One region of the Cytobacillus sp. ABV4_503 genome, then DNA from elsewhere that is predicted to be linked to it. Evidence: predicted binding sites of a transcription regulator. Region 1 holds the regulator's gene; the other holds the start of a gene.
What was found. The regulator Rex, encoded in region 1, represses fermentation and respiration genes when NADH is low (regulators of the CRP and FNR family bind a similar motif). The targets are predictions, from matches to a motif close to TTGTGAAATATTTCACAA.

Region 1 (7,571 bases):
GCTCGATAATGATTCGATCACCTAGTGGCTTTAACAAGTGAAACAACCTCCTCAAATAATATGTAAATATTTTTATTTATTAGCACTCTCTCTGTATGAGTGCTAACACAATTATTATATTAATGAATCTTATATCTATTTGCAAGGGTGAAGCTTAAATTTTTTAGAAAAAATTTCATCCGCCGATACACGCTATTTTTCGACACAGACAACCACTTAAGTATACTTCGAAGCTCTTCACTTTAAACATGGTATTTTGCTGCTTTGATGCTGATATTTGAAACCCGCTCCTTTTTAAGAGTACAATGGCTTTAGGACTTGTTTTCCAACATTCAGATTAAGGAGTATAACATTTTGAAGAAGGAATATTGGTTTATATTAATAGCTTATATTGCTATGCAGCTGTCCAGTTTGTTTGGCGTTCCGCTTGTGTTATTTATTGCAGATGCCCTTGGACAGAATCCCGAAGACATGCAGATCCTGGCTGTAGCCTACTGGCTTGTCATCAGTTTTACAGTCACACTGATCATTACGCTTCTATTATTAAGAAAAGAGATGAAAAGAGGCCTGGATAGGGATGCATCTCCCGCAGCAAGCTCAGTGGGCTGGGCAATAGGCGGCATATTTTTGGCCCTGATCGCTCAAGCCACCGCTGCAAGCATTGAAAATATGATTGGCATTGAAATGGGATCTGAAAATACGCAGCAGATAATCCGGATCATTGAGGCATCGCCAATCGTTATATTAATCAGTTCGGTCATCGGGCCAATCCTTGAGGAAATCGTCTTTAGAAAAATTATTTTCGGTTCTCTCCATAAGCGCTTCAACTTCTTCCTTTCGGCCCTGATCAGCTCAGTCATTTTTGCACTTGCCCATTTTGAGCCTGAACATGTACTGCTGTACTCGGCAATGGGGTTCACCTTTGCCTTTTTATACGTCAAGACGAAGCGGATTATTGTGCCGATTTTTGCCCATGTGGCGATGAACACCTTTGTTGCAGTTATCCAGCTGAATCAGGATAATATGCAAAAATGGTTAGAAGAAATGGAAAAAATGCAGAGCTTTATCAGCTTTTTCTAGCTTAGTGGAATGCTGTGCAGAGTTTTAAATTTACTGGGGGATTTTGATGAGAAGCACACCTTTGTTTTCAGGCTTTATTTACATCCTTCTCGGATGCCTTTTCACCTTTATAGCAATACAGAATATCCAGCGTGAAGAAACCTGGGGTTTCTTTACTTATTTTCTGATCATAATTGCCACATTCGATTTTGGCACCGGTCTGCGGATGGTTGGCCTGCATTTTAAATTGAAAAATAAAATGAAAAAATGAGCCCGCAAAAGGCTCATTTTTTTACACTTCTTCAGGATAATTTTTCAGAAAATAAACCAGTGACTGCAATTCCACTGCCAGATCGATATGATGGATACGAATCGAGGCTGGCACAGTGAGCCTCGCAGGTGTAAAATTTAGGATTCCTTTTATTTTCGCATTCACCATCCGATCGGTAATAGACTGGGCAGGCGGTGCCGGCACTGTTAAAATTGCCACCTGAATATTATTATTTACAATAACTTCTTCAAGGTCATCCATATGATGGACCGGCACATCGCCGATTTTCGTGCCAACCTTACTCTCATCAACATCAAAAGCTACTTCTATTTTAGTATTATTATTTTTAAGAAAATTATAGTTAAGAAAGGCTGTTCCTAAATTGCCTACCCCGACCAAAGCTACTTTAGTCAGCTCATCCTGGTCAAGAGTCTTCCGAAAGAAGCTCAGCAGGTAATTCACATTATACCCATATCCTTTTTTCCCTAACGCACCAAAATACGAAAAGTCGCGGCGGATTGTAGCAGAATCCACTTTTACCGCCTCACTCAATTCTGCTGAAGAGACTCTTTGTTTGCCTGATGAGTGAAGATTTTTTAGAAAGCGGTAATATAAAGGCAGCCGTTTAGCTGTTGCCTGCGGTATCTTAATTGGTTCATTGGCCATTCGTCCATCCCCATTTCTTATGATGAATTAACTTCTTTTAAAGTCTCCATTTTTTCCGCCTGTTTTCTCTATTAAAAAGGTTGGCCCAATCACCATTCCTTTATCTACAGCCTTGCACATATCATATACGGTCAGAGCACAGACCGAAGCAGCTGTTAACGCTTCCATTTCCACACCCGTATTTCCCTTCGTTTTTACAGAAGCAGTAATGATAAGAACATACTCTTCCGATTCCGCTTTCCATGAAAATGAAATGTCCACACCCTTTAGCGGCAGCGGATGGCACATCGGAATAATGTCCCATGTTTTCTTGCTCGCCATAATGCCTGCAGTTTGTGCAACAGCGAGTACATCCCCTTTTTTCATGGAGTTGGATGTTATCTTCTCGTATATCTCCTGATTAACAGCAATACTTGATTGAGCGATGGCTGTCCGTGACGTCTCAGGCTTATCGCTGACATCCACCATTTTTGCCCTTCCCTCTTGATTAAAATGAGTAAAATCCGCCATTCAAAACACCTCTCTTCAAAATCATACACTATTTTTCTGTTACTTTGTATGTGCATTGTATGGTTCCTCACATATTTATTTGCCTTTTGTCTTGATTGAATGCCCTGCAGAAGGGCTTATAGTCCTGTCTCCTTTATTGCCGAACATATATGAATGAGTTACACTTACTCTATACCCGAGGTGAAAGAACATGATACTATTACAAGTCAATCAACTGGCGAAAAATTTTGGCGCTGATCCCATTTTAACCAATATAAAGCTTGAAGTACAAACCAGGGACCGGATTGCGCTAGTAGGGCGCAATGGTGCAGGAAAGTCCACCCTTTTGAAAATTATTGCCGGACAAATGACATATGACTCCGGTGAGATTTTAAAGCCAAAGGAAGTTACAATTGGCTATCTTGCACAAAATACCGGCCTGGAATCAGATTTATCCATTTGGGATGAAATGCTGACTGTTTTTAGTCATCTGCAGAAGCAGGAAAAACAGCTTCGCAGCCTTGAAGAACAAATGGCAGACCCTGATATCCTAAATAACTCTGATGCCTATGAACGCATCTTAAAAGAATACGACAAGCTTCAGGTTGATTTCAAAGAAAATGGCGGCTATCAATATGAGGCAGATATCCGTTCCATTCTCCACGGACTCAACTTCAGCTCAATGGGCTATGACACTAAAATTTCATCATTGAGCGGCGGACAGCGTACCAGATTGGCCCTTGGTAAACTTTTGCTGACAAAGCCTGATATCTTAATACTGGACGAGCCTACCAACCACCTGGATATTGAAACATTATCATGGCTCGAACAATACCTGCAAGGATACAATGGCGCCATTCTAATCGTTTCCCATGACCGCTATTTCCTTGATAAGGTCGTTTCCCAGGTTTACGAGATTTCCCGCCGCCAAATAAGAAAGTATCCTGGCAACTACAGTTCATATCTGGATCAAAAAGCCGCGAATTTTGAAAGAGAAATGAAGGAATTCGAGAAACAGCAGGAAGAGATCGCTAAGCTGCAGGATTTTATCCAGCGAAACCTTGCCCGGGCCTCCACAACCAAAAGGGCGCAAAGCCGCAGAAAGCAGCTGGCAAGAATGGAGGTGATGGACAGGCCGCTTGGAGACGAGAAATCGGCTTCTTTTGGCTTTGACATTGAACGGCAATCTGGCAATGAGGTTTTAAATATTCATTCTCTTGCTATAGGCTATGAAAAGAAAGTGAGCGGAAATATTTCACTGCGACTGGCAAAAGGAGACAGCATAGCACTTGTTGGGCCTAATGGTATTGGCAAATCCACTCTGCTTAAAACCATCATCAAAAAAATCCCTTCTTTTTCTGGGGAGATTCAGTACGGTTCCAATGTGATAATTGGCTACTATGACCAGGAACAGGCGGAACTCACCAGCAACAAAAGAGTCCTGAACGAATTATGGGATGAATACCCTCTTAAACCGGAAAAGGAAATTCGGACAATACTTGGGAACTTTCTTTTCTCTGGTGATGATGTTCTTAAAACTGTTTCAACACTGAGCGGCGGTGAAAAGGCTCGTCTTGCACTTGCGAAGCTTATGATGCAGAAAGCCAATTTCTTAATCCTCGACGAGCCAACAAACCATTTGGACCTGGATAGCAAAGAAATTCTTGAAAATGCATTGATTGATTATCCCGGAACGATTCTCTTTGTATCTCATGACCGATATTTTATCAACAGAATCACAACAAAAGTAGTTGAACTTTCCAGTAGTGGTGCAACAGAGTATCTTGGCGATTATGATTATTATGTGGAAAAAAAGCAGGAACAGGAGGAATTGCTTGCACTTAATGAGCAAGTTGAATCCTCTCCATCACAACCTGTTAAGCAGGACAAAAATAATTATCAGCATGATAAAGAAGCCAAAAAGCTCGAACGACAGCGAAAAAGAAGAATGGGAGAAATTGAAGAGCAAATAGAAGCATTGGAGAAAGCAATTGATATGAATGATCAGCTTCTCTGTGATCCGAATGTTTATCAAGACCATGAAAAAGTGATGGGCATTACAAATGAAACTGATCAAGCAAAAGCAAAGCTGGAAGAGTTGATGGAAGAATGGGCACTTTTAGCTGATGATTAATAAAGGAAAATTCATAACTTTTAGACTGGTAGAATAGTCACTGCCAGTCTTTTTTATTATCCACAGAGATAAACACAAGAAAAACGCAGTTATATATACTCTCCACAGACTTTTCCACATTATCCACAAAACGAACTGATTTTATCCACATAATCAACATAAAATTCTGAAATAAATGATTTTATCCACAGAAAAAGTCCCCTCTTCGGTCGGGGACTTTTTACTAATTTATTTATCATTGTGGATAGTGATGTCTAAACCGGGATTGGCATTTAAATCAAGGCCGGCGAATTGTCCTTTTTCGAACAGCACACTTCCTGCTGCACCAATCATCGCTGCATTATCTGTGCATAAAGATAATGGAGGAATAATAAGCTTTATATCCGCTTTGCCCCCAAACTTCTTTTCCAAAGAGGACCGAAGTCCTTTATTCGCCGCAACTCCGCCTGCGAGCAGCAGCTGCTTCACCCGATATTCTTCAACGGCTCTTTCTGTTTTCGTTACTAAGACATCAATAACACTTTCCTGGAAGCTTGCGGCAAGATCTTCCGGCACAATGGCCTCACCACGCTGCTCAGCATTGTGAACAGTGTTGATAACGGCAGATTTTAAGCCGCTGAAGCTAAAGTCGTATGAACCTTCTTCCAGCCATGCTCTCGGCAGCTGAATCGTTGGGTTCCCTTCATGAGCGAGTCTGTCAATGTGAGGACCGCCTGGATATGGCAGATTTAATGTCCGGGCAACTTTATCATATGCCTCTCCTGCAGCATCATCCCTTGTCTCTCCAATCACTTCGAAATGGCCATGCTCCTTCATATAGACCAGTTCTGTATGTCCGCCAGAGACTACCAGGGATAGTAATGGAAATTCCATTTCTTCAACCAATCGATTGGCATAAATATGTCCAGCAATATGATGCACGCCTACAAGAGGAATACCATGAGCAAAAGCAACCGCTTTAGCGGCATTAACCCCGATCAGCAGCGCGCCTACAAGGCCAGGTCCTTCAGTCACAGCAATTGCTGAAAGATCAGAATATGTGATGCCAGCCTTATATAATGCTTCTTCCAGCACTATCGTTATCTGTTCAACATGATGGCGGGAAGCTATTTCCGGAACTACTCCTCCAAAACGTTTATGGCTCTCTATTTGGGATGCAACTATATTGGCTGAGATTTCACGGCCATTCTTAATGATGGCAACAGCAGATTCATCACAGCTTGTCTCAATTCCCATGATCCATTGATCTTTTTTCATTATAAATTCACCCACATTACTAAAGCATCTTCTTGATTATCAGTATAGTAGTTCTTCCTAATGGCTCCATTTTGAAAACCAAGCTTTCGGTACAAGGACTGAGCTGTGAAGTTAGATACCCTTACTTCCAGAGTCATCGTGATGGCCCCCATTTCAGACGCAATCTCTATTAACTTTCGCATCAGAGCTTCTCCAAGCTTTCTCCCGCGATATTCAGGGAGCAGCGCAACATTTGTGATATGAGCTTCGTCCACGACGATCCATGCTCCACAGTAGCCTATTACTTTATTTTCTTCTTCTAAAACAACATACAAAGCAAACTGATTTTGTGTTAATTCGTTAAAAAAGGCTTCCCTGCTCCAGGGTGTGGCAAAGGACTTATGCTCTATTTCCAAAACATCATCAATATCCTCTTCATTCATAAAACGGAAAGTTAAGGATTTATTCATACGTTCGCTTCCTCATCACTATAGCTTTTTTTCTTGGTTTGCTTTTATCCAATTAGCTTCAGCTTCCGCAATCCTAATATAATTAGGAACAAAAGTGTGAACTTCCTCAGGCTCTCGGTCTCTGCCTAATAAGGCAAGTTCGGCTGGCCTTGGATTATGTTCTGCAGGCGAAGCGTACACAGCCCGGTCTTTAAGGGATTCTGCGAAAACCTCTTTATGTAAAGGCAAATCATTCCCCATTAAAAGGACCTTCTCTTTCTGTTCAGAAAGCATTGATGCCCAATCTTTTGCAAGAAGGAGCTGGTCTTTCATAAGAGACTCTAATTTTCCTTCCTTATATTGATACAGGCCAGTATATATTTGCCCTCTTCGTGCATCAAACAGAGGAGATATGACGCCATTAAAGTATCTGCCGGCCGAAGCCGCATAAATTTCCAGGCTGGATACCCCAACCAGCGGCTTATTTAAAGTCCAGGCCAGAGTTTTTGCAATGGTAACCCCAATACGGACGCCTGTATAGGAGCCAGGTCCTTTCGCAACAACAATTTTATCTATCTCAGCTGGCGTAACACCACAATCTTTCATTAATATATCAATAGCCGGCATAACACGGACAGAGTGATTCTTTTTTACATTGGTAATATACTCGCCTATAACCTGATCACCATCCAGAAGAGCTACTCCCAAAGGGTAATTGGATGTATCAATGGCTAAAACCTTCATAACATAATCTCCTTACACAATTCCTCATATCTTTTTCCCTGGGGTTCCAGGACAAGCTTTCTTGAGTCATTATCATCAAGATATAAATAAATCGTCAATAACTCTTCGGGAAGCTGTTCTTTAACTAGATGAGCCCATTCTACAACTGTGACCCCATTGCCTTCAAAATATTCATCAAACCCCAAATCCTCAAAAGAATCTTCAACTCTGTATACATCCATATGATACAGGGGCAATCTTCCTTGGTATTCTTTAATAATCGTAAAAGTGGGGCTATTTACATTACGGGTAATATTAAGTCCTTTTGCCAGCCCCTTGGTGAATGTCGTTTTTCCTGCGCCCAAATCTCCTTCCAGAGCAAGGACATCCCCCGGCTGGAGCAGGCTGCCCAGCCTTTCCGAAAACGCCATCGTATCCTCTGGCTTCTTTGAGATAAACTCAAACTGACTCATATGTTTCATCACCTTTTATGGTCTAATCTATAAAGAAAAAAAACCTTAGGATAAATCCTAAGGAGAATAAT
Region 2 (7,571 bases), 200 kb from region 1:
CACCAAACACCAGTATCAGCAAGCTTGAAAGCACCGTTCTATTTTTTGGAAACATGATTCTTCACTTCCTTTTAAAGAAAGAGACAGCCCAGCAGCCGAGCTATCTCTCTACCCTTACCAGGTTTTATATGGAGGTGAACCTGGAGGTGCATTGACTATAAAATCGACCAATGGAATGACGTAAGCCATGCCGACAAGGACAAACATACACACAATCCATAATCCCCAGCGCTCTGTCCATCTAGGTGTTGGCGCTTCATCCTCTTCCACTTCCGCAAGAGGGAATTCTGTGTTTCCTTTTGGTGCAAAGAACATGAGGTAGAATACAGCATATACCTGCATAAGTACACCGATCATAAGAAGGCTACCACCGATAGCCAGGAAGAACAGATAAGGATCCCAGCTTAAAGCAGTCGCATTGTCAAAGTATGTTGAATAGGAAGTTCTTCTTGGAGAACCCAGCAGACCCACCCAATGCATCGCTCCGGACATGATGATCATACCGAGCGTCCATATGATCGTTTGTATAACCCCAAGTTTATTGATCTGCGGTGTAAGCACTCTTTTTGATACATAAGGAATGAGCCAGTAGCTGATGCCGAAGAACGTCATGACCACAGACATGCCAAGCGTTAAGTGGAAATGACCGACAATCCACATTGTGTTATGAACAACCTGGTTCAATTGGTTTGTGCTTTGTACTATTCCACCCGCTCCGGCAGGAATAAAAGCAGCCATCGCGATAAATGGCGCGAGAAACCGAACATCTCCCCATGGAAGTTTCTTATACCAGCCGACAAGACCTCTTCCTCCTTTCTTTCTCGCTGTACGCTCAAATACCGCAAACATAGCATAAGCAGTCATTAATGAAGGAAAACCAATCGCCAAACTCATAAACACGTGCATGTATTTCACAGGTTCAGAAATACCAGGATCAATAATCTGATGATGGAAACCGCCGGTAATATTCATAATTACTAGTGCAATAACTACAATTCTTGTTAAAAGGTCATTCCATCTTCGGCCGCCAATAACCTTCGGCACTATGACATACCAGGCAGAGACCGCGGTTAAATACCAGATGTTAACCAGCGTATGGCCGAACGCCCAGAACAGCGTGCGTGCAACCATGACATTTATTGTCTCCATCCATCCAAAAGCCCAAGGGATAATGGTAAACACCTCAATGGCTACAGGTATGCTGCCAAAGAATAAGAGAACAAAAACACCGGTAGCAAAGAAAGAAAGAATAGGGACATGCTGGCCGGGATTCCTCTTTCGCCAGCTAGCCACATTAATAAAGGCACCAAAGGCGCACATCCATACACCCAATACAATGAAGACTAAGCCGATATAGAAAATAGGTGAAGCAGCCATTGGCGGATAAAAAGTATACATAACAGATGCTTCATTCATTAAAATCGGAATCACAGCTAGGACAAATCCGAAAATCTTCATCCAGAAGCCAATCCAGGCCATCATTCTTACCTTAGGAAGCAGTCCTCCCAGCGTATGCGATAATCCAGCATAAAAGTAACCAATTGTGAAGAAAGCCGACAGTACGACTACCAGAAGCAGACCGTGAGCTGTAAGAACCTGATAATAGTTCAGCCATGCCGGCAATTCCAGCATTCCAGCCCGGTTCAGCCCTTGCAAAAGTCCAAGTATTCCCCCCAGCAGGATGGCTAAGAAAGCAACAGATAAATATGATTTCGTTATTTTTGCATCCTCCAGGCTAATTCCCATAACTTTATTTGCTTTATCCTTAAAAGCTTGTGTTTTTCCTGTTTGCTTAATAACAGTTTCCACCATCTATCCCCCCTTTATTTCACCGTAATGGTGGTGCTCATCATCTGATGGCCCGCACCGCAGTACTCATTGCAAAGAACCAAATATTCACCTGGCTTATCAAATTTCTGAGTGATCTTTTGTACATAGCCAGGCACAACCATTGCATTTAAGTTCGTGTCGGCAACCTGAAAGCCATGCACGACATCTTTTGATGTCATAGTAAAATGAACCGTTGATCCTGCAGGCACTTCAATTTCATTTGGGGTAAAGCTGAATACCTGAAGGGTCATAACCACTTCATACTCATTGTCGCCTATCTTCTTAATCCCGGGAATATTAAACGGCTCTGTCTCATCCACTTTTTGAGGATCAATTCGCTCTCCATAGCTTGGCGGCCCCATCTCCAGGGCGAATGTCTGATAGCCCGTAATCAGCATGAATCCAATAATCATTCCAAAGCTTAATATCAGCCATATCTTCTCCGACCGATGCATCATTTTTTATCCCCCCTATAATCTGGCCATGTAAAGACCATACACAATTAAATAAGTAACAAAGATCCCAAGTCCCACAACTGTAACTGAAAAGAACGTACCCCTTAGAGAGTTATGTTCCTTTAAACTGCTTTGGCCCACTTTTCGCGTTTCCACCTTCCATCAGCTCCTTAGCTTTGTTACCTACATCATAGTTGAGAAGGGTTTTCATAAAAGTGAAATGAATCACACTTTTTTTAAATATCTCGCAGGCAAAATGCTGAAATACTAGCAAAAACATAGTAATATCAAGGCTTTCTTCCATTGAATTCTGTACTGGCAAGCATAACGATTCACAAATAGTTCACATAAACTCACCTGATTTAGAAAATCACGCAATCCTCTTAAATCTGGCTTTAAAGATATAAAGGTAATATATATAAATTGATCCAATAACGGTTCTATAAAGGGGTTATCAAACACAAAAAAAACTAATTCCTATTGGAATTAGTTTGAAAATGGTATGTATAATGGTGGGCCTAAATGGACTCGAACCATCGACCTCACGCTTATCAGGCGTGCGCTCTAACCAGCTGAGCTATAGGCCCATATGTTGGAGCGGGTGAAGGGAATCGAACCCTCATCATCAGCTTGGAAGGCTGAGGTTTTACCACTAAACTACACCCGCATATGAATATGGTTTGGAGGCAACACCCGGATTTGAACCGGGGATGGAGGTTTTGCAGACCTCTGCCTTACCACTTGGCTATGCTGCCTTAAAAATGGCTGGGCTAGCAGGATTCGAACCTGCGAGTGACGGAGTCAAAGTCCGGTGCCTTACCGCTTGGCTATAGCCCAATAATAAATAATGCTGTCAAAAGAATAATGGGGCGATTGATGGGAATCGAACCCACGAGTGTCGGAGCCACAATCCGATGCGTTAACCACTTCGCCACAACCGCCACTATCCTACTGGCAGGGGTAGTAGGAATCGAACCCACATCAAAGGTTTTGGAGACCTTCGTTTTACCATTAAACTATACCCCTATATAAATGGTGGAGGGGGGCAGATTCGAACTGCCGAACCCGAAGGAGCGGATTTACAGTCCGCCGCGTTTAGCCACTTCGCTACCCCTCCAAGTCTGAAAAGACTTAGGAAATGGTGGCTCAGGACGGAATCGAACCGCCGACACAAGGATTTTCAGTCCTTTGCTCTACCGACTGAGCTACTGAGCCATATAATATTTTTTCCCCTAAAGCTAAATACATGTGCTTCAAAGCCCTGCGTTCTTTGTTGCAGATTTTAAAAGCATGCTATTCGATGATGTTGAAGCTTCGCAGCTTCATTCTTTTAAAATCCTCTACCGACTGAGCTACTGAGCAATATATTATTAATTTTTTAAAAATGGCGGTCCGGACGGGACTCGAACCCGCGACCTCCTGCGTGACAGGCAGGCATTCTAACCAACTGAACTACCGGACCAGATTGCGGGGGCAGGATTTGAACCTGCGACCTTCGGGTTATGAGCCCGACGAGCTACCGGACTGCTCCACCCCGCGATAGTATTATTAATGTGATTTTCCCATGCTCACATCTAGCATTTTATCTCGCAGCTTATTCAATGAAGTACCGCCCCGATTTCAGAAAGATTATTCAAGCAGCAGCTCAATCGGTGCGCTGAAGTAATTCCTTCGAAGTTTATTCGGGCGTGCTCCACCCCGCGATAGTATTATTAAATGAAATATGGAGGAGGAAAGGGGATTCGAACCCCTGCGCGGTTTGACCCGCCTGTCGGTTTTCAAGACCGATCCCTTCAGCCGGACTTGGGTATTCCTCCGATGTAATAAAAAATAATCATATTGGTAGCGGCGGAGGGGATCGAACCCCCGACCTCACGGGTATGAACCGTACGCTCTAGCCAGCTGAGCTACACCGCCGAAATGATTATATATTTATGGTGGAGCCTAGCGGGATCGAACCGCTGACCTCCTGCGTGCAAAGCAGGCGCTCTCCCAGCTGAGCTAAGGCCCCATGTAATAATAGAAGTGTCTCTGGTCGGGAAGACAGGATTCGAACCTGCGACCCCTTGGTCCCAAACCAAGTGCTCTACCAAGCTGAGCTACTCCCCGTAATATGGCGCGCCCGAGAGGAGTCGAACCCCTAACCTTTTGATCCGTAGTCAAACGCTCTATCCAATTGAGCTACGGGCGCAAAATAATGGAGCGGAAGACGGGATTCGAACCCGCGACCCCCACCTTGGCAAGGTGATGTTCTACCACTGAACTACTTCCGCTTAAAGAATGGTGCGGGTGAAGGGAGTCGAACCCCCACGCCTTGCGGCGCCAGATCCTAAGTCTGGTGCGTCTGCCAATTCCGCCACACCCGCAATATGAAATTAAAATGGTGAGCCATGAAGGACTCGAACCTTCGACCCTCTGATTAAAAGTCAGATGCTCTACCGACTGAGCTAATGGCTCATACTTTTATGAGATTTCCTAAAGCCTGATACGTGCAGTCAGATGTTCCAAAGCTAAACCGCTTTGTCACAGATTGCTACTCGTGTGAAGAGTCTCACTGATGCTGCAATCTGCTCTACCGACTGAGCTAATGGCTCATACCTTAAGAGGAGAAAATCGCTCGTCCAAAAGTAATGGTGGAGGATGACGGGATCGAACCGCCGACCCTCTGCTTGTAAGGCAGATGCTCTCCCAGCTGAGCTAATCCTCCAAAATGGTGACCCCTACGGGATTCGAACCCGTGTTACCGCCGTGAAAGGGCGGTGTCTTAACCGCTTGACCAAGGGGCCATATATAATTACCCAATTAGGGTGCCCGGCAGCGTCCTACTCTCACAGGGGGACAGCCCCCAACTACCATCGGCGCTGAGAAGCTTAACTTCCGTGTTCGGTATGGGAACGGGTGTGACCTTCTCGCTATCGCCACCGGACTATTTGATTGAAGAAACTTCGTTCCCTCAAAACTAGATAATGCATGAAGAAGTATTGCCGAGTATTCACCAATGACTTGTCTAGCTTCGGCTCCTAACTTCTCGGCCGTTTCGATCCGTCCCTCCAAATCCCAAAACCAGGATTTGAATGGCCGGCTCTCCAACGTCTTTCGAAGTTGAACAGTCGCCTCCGCTTTTCGTTTTGGTTAAGTCCTCGATCGATTAGTATCAGTCAGCTCCACATGTCGCCACGCTTCCACCTCTGACCTATCAACCTGATCATCTTTCAGGGATCTTACTAGCTTGACGCTATGGGAAATCTCATCTCGAGGGGGGCTTCATGCTTAGATGCTTTCAGCACTTATCCCTTCCGCACATAGCTACCCAGCGATGCCTTTGGCAAGACAACTGGTACACCAGCGGTGCGTCCATCCCGGTCCTCTCGTACTAAGGACAGCTCCTCTCAAATTTCCTGCGCCCACGACGGATAGGGACCGAACTGTCTCACGACGTTCTGAACCCAGCTCGCGTACCGCTTTAATGGGCGAACAGCCCAACCCTTGGGACCGACTACAGCCCCAGGATGCGATGAGCCGACATCGAGGTGCCAAACCTCCCCGTCGATGTGGACTCTTGGGGGAGATAAGCCTGTTATCCCCGGGGTAGCTTTTATCCGTTGAGCGATGGCCCTTCCATGCGGAACCACCGGATCACTAAGCCCGACTTTCGTCCCTGCTCGACTTGTAGGTCTCGCAGTCAAGCTCCCTTGTGCCTTTACACTCTGCGAATGATTTCCAACCATTCTGAGGGAACCTTTGGGCGCCTCCGTTACTTTTTAGGAGGCGACCGCCCCAGTCAAACTGCCCACCTGACACTGTCTCCCGCCCCGATCAGGGGCGCGGGTTAGAATTTCAATACAGCCAGGGTAGTATCCCACCGACGCCTCCACCGAAGCTGGCGCTCCGGCTTCTCAGGCTCCTACCTATCCTGTACAAGCTGTACCAAAATTCAATATCAGGCTACAGTAAAGCTCCACGGGGTCTTTCCGTCCTGTCGCGGGTAACCTGCATCTTCACAGGTACTATAATTTCACCGAGTCTCTCGTTGAGACAGTGCCCAGATCGTTACGCCTTTCGTGCGGGTCGGAACTTACCCGACAAGGAATTTCGCTACCTTAGGACCGTTATAGTTACGGCCGCCGTTTACTGGGGCTTCGATTCAAAGCTTCGCTTGCGCTAACCTCTCCTCTTAACCTTCCAGCACCGGGCAGGCGTCAGCCCCTATACTTCGCCTTGCGGCTTCGCAGAGACCTGTGTTTTTGCTAAACAGTCGCCTGGGCCTATTCACTGCGGCTCATCAGGGCTATGCACCCTAATGAGCACCCCTTCTCCCGAAGTTACGGGGTCATTTTGCCGAGTTCCTTAACGAGAGTTCTCTCGCTCACCTTAGGATTCTCTCCTCGCCTACCTGTGTCGGTTTGCGGTACGGGCACCTTTTCCCTCGCTAGAGGCTTTTCTTGGCAGTGTGGAATCAGGAACTTCGGTACTAAATTTCCCTCGCCGTCACAGCTCAGCCTGTGTGGTAACGGGATTTGCCTCGTTACCGGCCTAACTGCTTGGACGCGCTAATCCAGCAGCGCGCTTACCCTATCCTCCTGCGTCCCCCCATTGCTCAAACGGTAAAGAGGTGGTACAGGAATATCAACCTGTTGTCCATCGCCTACGCTTTTCAGCCTCGGCTTAGGTCCCGACTAACCCTGAGCGGACGAGCCTTCCTCAGGAAACCTTAGGCATTCGGTGGATGGGATTCTCACCCATCTTTCGCTACTCATACCGGCATTCTCACTTCTAAGCGCTCCACCAGTCCTTGCGGTCTGGCTTCAACGCCCTTAGAACGCTCTCCTACCACTGACATCGAAAGATGTCAATCCACAGCTTCGGTGATACGTTTAGCCCCGGTACATTTTCGGCGCGGAGTCACTCGACCAGTGAGCTATTACGCACTCTTTAAATGGTGGCTGCTTCTAAGCCAACATCCTGGTTGTCTAAGCAACTCCACATCCTTTTCCACTTAACGTATACTTTGGGACCTTAGCTGGTGGTCTGGGCTGTTTCCCTCTTGACTACGGATCTTATCACTCGCAGTCTGACTCCCATGGATAAGTCTTTGGCATTCGGAGTTTGTCTGAATTCGGTAACCCGATGGGGGCCCCTAGTCCAAACAGTGCTCTACCTCCAAGACTCTTACTACATGAGGCTAGCCCTAAAGCTATTTCGGAGAGAACCAGCTATCTCCAAGTTCGATTGGAATTTCTCCGCTACCCACACCTCATCCCCGCACTTTTCAACGTGCGTGGGTTC

Region 2: ACXAD1_RS01030 (cytochrome c oxidase subunit 2A) is a predicted target of Rex. The motif match lies at 2,499-2,516, and genes of this name have one in related genera.

The regions. Positions count from the first base shown of each region.
Region 1 covers NZ_JBSWTH010000001.1:652-8,222, reverse strand. The annotation lists gene groES (co-chaperone GroES) at 1-37, opposite strand, end outside; gene ACXAD1_RS00060 (CPBP family intramembrane glutamic endopeptidase) at 355-1,080, shown strand; gene ACXAD1_RS00055 (YdiK family protein) at 1,127-1,330, shown strand; gene ACXAD1_RS00050 (redox-sensing transcriptional repressor Rex) at 1,352-1,996, opposite strand; gene moaC (cyclic pyranopterin monophosphate synthase MoaC) at 2,024-2,506, opposite strand; gene ACXAD1_RS00040 (ABC-F family ATP-binding cassette domain-containing protein) at 2,697-4,619, shown strand; gene tsaD (tRNA (adenosine(37)-N6)-threonylcarbamoyltransferase complex transferase subunit TsaD) at 4,848-5,876, opposite strand; gene rimI (ribosomal protein S18-alanine N-acetyltransferase) at 5,876-6,325, opposite strand; gene tsaB (tRNA (adenosine(37)-N6)-threonylcarbamoyltransferase complex dimerization subunit type 1 TsaB) at 6,344-7,048, opposite strand; gene tsaE (tRNA (adenosine(37)-N6)-threonylcarbamoyltransferase complex ATPase subunit type 1 TsaE) at 7,045-7,500, opposite strand.
Region 2 covers NZ_JBSWTH010000001.1:198,806-206,376, reverse strand. The annotation lists gene ACXAD1_RS01045 (SCO family protein) at 1-55, opposite strand, end outside; gene ACXAD1_RS01040 (cbb3-type cytochrome c oxidase subunit I) at 115-1,812, opposite strand; gene ACXAD1_RS01035 (cytochrome c oxidase subunit II) at 1,824-2,288, opposite strand; gene ACXAD1_RS01030 (cytochrome c oxidase subunit 2A) at 2,301-2,441, opposite strand; tRNA gene ACXAD1_RS01025 (tRNA-Ile) at 2,796-2,872, opposite strand; tRNA gene ACXAD1_RS01020 (tRNA-Gly) at 2,879-2,952, opposite strand; tRNA gene ACXAD1_RS01015 (tRNA-Cys) at 2,967-3,040, opposite strand; tRNA gene ACXAD1_RS01010 (tRNA-Gln) at 3,048-3,122, opposite strand; tRNA gene ACXAD1_RS01005 (tRNA-His) at 3,151-3,226, opposite strand; tRNA gene ACXAD1_RS01000 (tRNA-Trp) at 3,238-3,311, opposite strand; tRNA gene ACXAD1_RS00995 (tRNA-Tyr) at 3,319-3,402, opposite strand; tRNA gene ACXAD1_RS00990 (tRNA-Phe) at 3,425-3,500, opposite strand; tRNA gene ACXAD1_RS00985 (tRNA-Asp) at 3,671-3,747, opposite strand; tRNA gene ACXAD1_RS00980 (tRNA-Met) at 3,751-3,824, opposite strand; tRNA gene ACXAD1_RS00975 (tRNA-Ser) at 4,010-4,102, opposite strand; tRNA gene ACXAD1_RS00970 (tRNA-Met) at 4,126-4,202, opposite strand; tRNA gene ACXAD1_RS00965 (tRNA-Ala) at 4,221-4,296, opposite strand; tRNA gene ACXAD1_RS00960 (tRNA-Pro) at 4,318-4,394, opposite strand; tRNA gene ACXAD1_RS00955 (tRNA-Arg) at 4,400-4,476, opposite strand; tRNA gene ACXAD1_RS00950 (tRNA-Gly) at 4,484-4,558, opposite strand; tRNA gene ACXAD1_RS00945 (tRNA-Leu) at 4,567-4,651, opposite strand; tRNA gene ACXAD1_RS00940 (tRNA-Lys) at 4,667-4,742, opposite strand; tRNA gene ACXAD1_RS00935 (tRNA-Val) at 4,917-4,992, opposite strand; tRNA gene ACXAD1_RS00930 (tRNA-Glu) at 4,997-5,071, opposite strand; rRNA gene rrf (5S ribosomal RNA) at 5,095-5,211, opposite strand; rRNA gene ACXAD1_RS00920 (23S ribosomal RNA) at 5,414-7,571, opposite strand, start outside.